DNA from 3 places in the Pandoraea sp. genome. Region 2 is predicted to be linked to each of the others. Evidence: predicted binding sites of a transcription regulator. Region 2 holds the regulator's gene; each other region holds the start of a gene.

Region 1 (2,270 bases), on a different contig from region 2:
CAGCCTTGGCGACTTGCTCGAGCACCGGCAGCAGGTCACGAATGTTCGAGACCTTCTTGTCGAACAGCAGGACAAACGGGTTCTCCAGGATCGCGACTTGCTTTTCCGGGGTGTTGATGAAGTAGGGCGAGAGGTAGCCGCGGTCGAACTGCATCCCTTCGACGACGTCCAGTTCGTCTTGGAGCGACTTGCCGTCTTCGACGGTAATCACGCCTTCCTTGCCGACCTTGTCCATCGCCTTGGCGATGTAGTCACCGATCGAGGTGTCGCTGTTGGCCGAGATCGAGCCGACTTGTGCGATTTCCTTGTTGGTCGTGCAGGGCTTGCTGATCTTGCGCAGTTCTTCGATGGCGGCGGTCACGGCCTTGTCGATACCGCGCTTCAGGTCCATCGGGTTCATGCCCGAGGCAACGTACTTCATGCCTTCGCGCACGATCGACTGAGCCAGCACCGTGGCGGTGGTGGTACCGTCACCGGCGTTGTCGCTGGTCTTGGAAGCCACTTCCTTGACCATTTGCGCGCCCATGTTCTGGAGCTTGTCCTTGAGTTCGATTTCCTTGGCGACCGACACACCGTCCTTGGTCACGGTCGGGCCGCCGAAGCTGCGCTCGAGCACGACGTTTCGGCCCTTCGGGCCCAGGGTCACCTTGACTGCGTTGGCGAGAATGTTGACGCCCTCGACCATCTTGGAACGAGCGGCATCGCCGAAAACGACTTCTTTAGCTGCCATTGCATTAACTCCTTGAATACTTTACGTAGATGTCTGGGGGGAGACAGACTTAGGCGGCCACGACGGCCATGATGTCTTCTTCACGCATGACCAGCAGTTCCTGGCCATCGACCTTCACGCTTTGGCCGGCGTACTTGCCGAACAGAACGCGGTCGCCCACTTTCACGTCGAGTGCGATCGACTTACCTTGATCGTCTTTCTTGCCCGGGCCGACCGCCAGGATTTCGCCCTGATCCGGCTTTTCAGCGGCGGCGTCAGGGATCACGATGCCCGATGCGGTCTTCGTTTCGTTGTCCAGGCGCTTGACAATAACGCGGTCATGCAAGGGACGAAGGTTCATTACAAGCTCCTCTTTCTCTCTGTGAGATCGACAAAACCTAAATATGCAGTCATTTGCATATTCGGTGAATTCATGGCGTTAGCACTCTGCGCCAACGAGTGCTAATTATAGGGACGGGGTTTGACGATTTCAAGACTCGGGGTTTTCCCTTATCCATATGTCGAGATTCACTGAATTTTGAACTTTGTTCACTCAACTTTGAACTCGCCAGATCGGCAGTCGACACAAACCCTATGAAATCAATGACGTACGGAAGCAACCGCAGCTCTCACCCTTGATGGGCACCCCCGTTTGCTACGACCGAAGTGACGAACAGGTACGTGATTTGTGCAGCAAATCGCTATGCGCATGCGGCCCTGCCTCAAACAAAACCATGTGCCAGGCGGGCTTTTGCTCGCCCTCCCGAACGATGACAAGCCTTGCAGAAACAGTGAAACGCCCGTTCATGCGCATCGAATTGAACTGCCAAGCGTGCCCGCCCTACCGGTACGCGTACGAGATGTGCCCGCGTGAAAACGTGTGTGAGGCCGCGGACGCCCCCTCAAAAGCAAGAAAATTTCGAACAATCAAATTTTCTTGAAATGTATAGCACATCTCATACCTCCAAGGAGAAACAAAACCACGAATTCTCTTGATTTTGAGAAATTCTCGACCTAGGCTAACTAGAATTCCCGACGTGGAGAGGTGTCCCCATGACTCCGTTTGCACATCGACTCAGGTCAGCAAGAACCGCTTTAGGAATCTCGCAGGGAGAGCTCTCAGCACGTGTGGGATACCGCCAGAGTTATATTTCTGCGATCGAGTGTGGCGTGAAACTGCCAAAGGACGAGGAGTTGGTCGATCGAACGATCTCCGCGTTAAAGCTGACTGACGAAGAAGGGCGACTTCTGCGAAGGGCATTCCAGCAGTCACAGCGCTATCACTTCCCACCTACAGGAACACCGGCATTTGCGTACGACGTATGTGCGCGACTATCCGAAGTAATCCCCAAATTGACGCCGGCTGATATCAGGGCTCTGGACGAATTCATCAGCCTACTGCGGCGAGTACAGCCGATTTCCGATGTCGATGGAGTCAGTCCATCGGCAGCTACCGCAAACGGGAGATCGCGATGAACAAATAAAAACGCCGTCAAGCCCATAAAGGACCTGACGGCGCCGCGCACATCTTTCGATACGCGCCCTACACAAGCTCAGTATT
Region 2 (2,270 bases):
TTCGTCGAGCGGAATATCGGTGATGAAACCGACGCGTCCGTGGTTCACGCCGATGAGCGGCACCTTCGATGCCGCAAGCTGACGGCCGACGCCAAGCATCGTGCCGTCGCCGCCGACGACCACGGCCACATCGGCCTGCGTGGCGATCTCCCGAATATCGAGGGTGCCGTAAGGATCGGCCGCCGCGCCGATGTTGTGCGCGGTCTCTCGCTCGAAGACGACATGGTGCCCCCGCTGGGCGATGCATGCCGCGAGCGTGAGCAACGGTTCGGCAACGCCGTCGGCATGGTATTTCCCGACGAGCGCCACGGTCTTGAAAGGGCTCCCTGTTTTCATGCCGCCATTACACCATAAGTCGATGACACCAACCATCGGCACGCGCGGCCTCGCGGAATACGCCTCGGGGTTTGCCGCACGCCGCGTATGCACATTTCGCGTTACAATTTTTGCCATGCTAGATCAACGTGCGCAAACGCTCCTCAAAACCCTGATCGAACGGTACATCGCGGATGGCCAGCCGGTCGGGTCTCGCACGCTTTCCCGATACTCCGGACTCGACCTGTCGCCGGCGACCATCCGTAACGCGATGGCCGACCTCGAGGCGCTCGGCTTTGTGGCCAGCCCGCATACGTCGGCCGGTCGCGTGCCGACGCCGCGTGCCTATCGTTTGTTCGTCGATACCATGCTCACGGTGCGCCCGCTCGAGGAGGCGGTGCATCAATTGGCATCACAGGTGCAGACCGGGCTGCAGCCCGCGGGGCCGCAGCAACTGGTTGCCTCGGCGGCGCAGGTGCTCTCCAATCTTTCGCAGTTCGCGGGCGTGGTGCTGACGCCGCGCCGCAGCCAGACGTTCCGGCAGATCGAATTTCTGCGGCTGTCCGACAAGCGCGTGCTGCTCATCATCGTCACCCCCGACGGCGACGTGCAGAACCGCATCATCCTGACGGAAAAGGATCATTCGCCCGCGCAACTGGTGGAGGCGGCAAACTATCTGAACGCCAATTTCGGCGGCCACAGCTTCGACGACGTGCGCGCTTGCTTGCGCGGTGAACTCGATGCGCTGCGCTCCGATATGAGCGCTTTGATGCAGGCCGCCGTGCAGGCGGGCAGCGACGCCATGGCCGACACCACCCGTGAGAGCGTGCTGATCTCGGGCGAGCGCAATTTGCTGGGCGTGGAAGATCTGTCGTCGAACATGGCGCGCCTGCGCAAGCTCTTCGACGTGTTCGAGTCCAAGACCGGCCTGCTGCAATTGCTCGACGTGTCGAGCCGTGCTCAGGGCGTGCAGATCTTCATCGGCGGCGAGTCGAGCCTCGTGCCGATCGAGGAGATGACGGTCATCACGGCACCCTACGAAGTCGACGGCGAAGTCGTCGGCACGCTCGGCGTGATCGGCCCGACGCGTATGGCGTATGAGCGTGTGATCCCGATCGTCGACATCACCGCCAAGCTGCTCTCCAACGCGCTCAGCCAGCACTGACGCCAGCACTAACGTCGGCACCAACGCCAGCCCTTGGACGCACGTGCCAGGATTGGCCGGACGCAAACGGGCAAACGGGCAAACGGGCGTCTGCGCTGCCGCTTCGCGTTACATCCCCGTAGCATTCCTTTACACGCTGTCACACACGGCAGGCTTACGCTTGAGTTGTCACTTATGGCGAAGTCGCGAGCATGGCGTTCGTCGAAGGATTCGGACAGAGCAACAAGGTGGCGCGACCGACGCAACGCTCGGTGCGTGAGCCGGACGGACCCGGAGTGTTTATGAAATCCCTGATTTCCTGGTGGTCGATGGCGCGCAATCTCGGTATCGGGTTAGCGCTCGGGGCCGTTGGCGCAGCGGGGGTTCCCGCGCTGGCATACGCCCAGAGCGCCGACCCGCCGGGGCGGGTGGCACGTCTGAACGATTTCGACGGCACCGTCACGTATGCCCCCGCAGGCACCAGCGAATGGCACTACGCCGATCGCAACCGGCCGCTTACCACGGGCGATGCCGTCTGGGTCGACCGCAACAGCCGTGCCGAGATGCACGTCGGCGGTACGGCGGTTCGCATGGGGGCGTCCACCAGCGTCGTGCTCTCGGCGGTGACCGATCAGAATGTGCAACTGAACGTAACGCAGGGCACGGTCGGATTGCGTTTGCGGGCCTACGATCCGAATCGGCCTTACGAGATCGATACGCCGAATCTGGCGTTCGTCCCGCAACAGCCCGGTGAGTATCGGGTCGACATCGACCCGAACGGGGTAACGACCGTGAGCGTCTGGCGCGGTGC
Region 3 (2,270 bases), on a different contig from region 2:
GGCGAGCGATGCCCGAGGGCGATCAACCGGGGCATGCGGCCATTTGCCGCGTTGCCATCGTCGATCGGATCGACGCATCACGCATAGGCTTGCAGCGCGCCTTTCATTTTCTTCATCGCGGCGACCTCGATCTGGCGGATGCGCTCGGCGGACACGCCGAACTCGTCTGCGAGTTCGTGCAGCGTGGCGCCGCCGCTGCCGTCGTCGGCGACCGCCAGCCAGCGCGCTTCGATGATGCGACGGCTGCGCGGGTCGAGGCGAGCGAGTGCCGTTTGCAGGCCGTCGCTTTGCAGCGTGTCGCGCTCGCGCGCGGCGATCACGGCGGTCGGCTCCTGATGCGAGTCGGCCAGGTAAGCGATGGGCGCGAAGCTCGCGCTGTCGCCATCGTCGCTGTGGCCTTCGAGGGCGATATCGCCACCCGACATGCGCGTCTCCATCTCGATGACGTCCTCGCGCTTGACGTTCAGATCGCGGGCGACCTGATCGATCTCTTCCGGCGTGAACGCATGCAGGCCTTGCTTCTGACTGCGCAGATTGAAAAACAGCTTGCGCTGGGCCTTGGTCGTAGCGACCTTGACCGTGCGCCAGTTGCGCAGCACGTATTCGTGAATCTCAGCCTTGATCCAATGCATGGCATACGACACGAGTCGCACGCCCTGGGTCGGATCGAAGCGCTTGACCGCCTTCATCAGGCCAATGTTGCCTTCCTGGATCAGATCGGCGTGCGGCAGACCGTAGCCGAGGTAGTTGCGCGCGATCGACACCACCAGACGCAAGTGCGAGAGCACGAGCTGACGGGCGGCTTCAAGGTCTTCGTTGTCGCGCAGACGCTTGGCGAGCGATTGCTCTTCCTCGGCGGAAAGCAGGGGAATGCGATTGACAGCTTGGATATAGCTGTCGATATTGCCCAGACTGCCCGGCAGCATCAAGGCCGACGGGGCGAGAGCGAGGGCACGCGAAGTCGGCGCCGTGCCGGTGGCCGGCGTCGTCGGATGCAAAGTGGCGGCAGTACTCAAGTGGTGGACTCCTGGTTAGCCTCTGGGGAAATATTTTAGCACTCTCTCCAGAAGAGTGCTAAAGACGTTAGAACCCTTGCCGGACGGGAAGTTTCCGGTGTCTCGGGGTTTTCCAGCAACCGCCATGAAACGAGCGAAGTCATCGGCGCAAACGTCGCGTGGATGGTGTAAATTTCAACCCACGCCGCGCGCGTTTGGGGGCGATGAAGATGGGAGATCAACATGGCTGGGAAGCATATCGACGCGGTACGTGAACGCGAATCGGCGCGCTTTGACGCGATGGTCGAGGGCGACGTTGAGCAACTCGACGCACTCCTGGCCGACGGTCTTCATTACGTTCATTCGAACGGCAAACGCGAAACCAAACGCGAATTTCTCGACGCGCTCACCTCGGGGCGCCGCCGTTACCTGGACATCGATATCCGGGCTCAGGAACTGCGCCAGTTCGGCAACACCGTTGTCGTCACCGGCAAGCTGAAGGTGGAACTGGAAACGGCGACCGGCTCGCTCGAATCGCAAATGGCCTATACGGCGGTACACGTGCTCGAGGCCGACGAATGGCACCTCATCTCATGGCAGGCGACCCGCATGGCGTCCGCCGACTGAGCCCCAGCCGGGCCACGCCCGCCGACCGAGCATGCGACGATCTTCCTCGTCACTTGCAAGGCGTCTTCTCAAAGTTAGTGGATAAGACTGACTTTCGGGATGAAATGTTCCGAAAAATTACAATAATTTTCGATTTCAGCGTTTCTTGCTGACTTCCGGCCGAATGGCGTGATGAAGTGACCGAATAGCGTTCGAGTGCCGGCGCGCGAGGCCGGCTTCCCTCATGCGACGCGTCCGAGCGCCTGACGAACCACCTCGACTTGCCGGGCGATGGGGGATGGCACGGGGACGTCGCCGGCCAACACGGCTTCGATCCATCGTGCCGTTGCGGGGGCGTCGGCAGTCGGCAGCGTCGGAGGAACGCCCGTGGTGCCTTCCTCCGCGGCTTGCCACAGCCGGTATGCGCCGTCGGAAAAGCCATCGATGGCTGCCTGACGACGGGCATCCGCGACCGGTTCGCCCTCCGTGCCGCGCGCGAGCAGTACCCCCGGCGCCGGGCTGTTGGCCACGTCGCCGAACATCTCGCTGAGCGTTTCCCGATATTCCGGGTGTGTGTAATTCACGAGCCGCAATGCGGGGCCGGCAAACGGTTGCAGCAGCTTCACCACGGTGTGCCCGGAGTTGCGCACGCCCAGCGCCGCACGCATT

The links. The regulator HrcA, encoded in region 2, represses chaperone genes, less so after heat shock. The targets are predictions, from matches to a motif close to TTAGCACTCNNNNNNNNNGAGTGCTAA.
Region 1: groES (co-chaperone GroES) is a predicted target of HrcA. The motif match lies at 1,149-1,175, and genes of this name have one in related genera.
Region 3: rpoH (RNA polymerase sigma factor RpoH) is a predicted target of HrcA. The motif match lies at 1,052-1,078, and genes of this name have one in related genera.

What each region holds. Positions count from the first base shown of each region.
Region 1 is NZ_JAYRUC010000006.1:170,649-172,918, forward strand. Features, by position in the region: gene groL (chaperonin GroEL) at 1-730, opposite strand, end outside; gene groES (co-chaperone GroES) at 780-1,070, opposite strand; gene ACE3UG_RS06815 (multiprotein-bridging factor 1 family protein) at 1,763-2,185, shown strand.
Region 2 is NZ_JAYRUC010000010.1:53,644-55,913, forward strand. Features, by position in the region: gene ACE3UG_RS10000 (NAD kinase) at 1-336, opposite strand, end outside; gene hrcA (heat-inducible transcriptional repressor HrcA) at 335-1,480, shown strand; gene ACE3UG_RS10010 (DUF6600 domain-containing protein) at 1,762-2,270, shown strand, end outside.
Region 3 is NZ_JAYRUC010000002.1:55,646-57,915, reverse strand. Features, by position in the region: gene rpoH (RNA polymerase sigma factor RpoH) at 78-1,016, opposite strand; gene ACE3UG_RS01790 (nuclear transport factor 2 family protein) at 1,239-1,622, shown strand; gene ybiB (DNA-binding protein YbiB) at 1,844-2,270, opposite strand, start outside.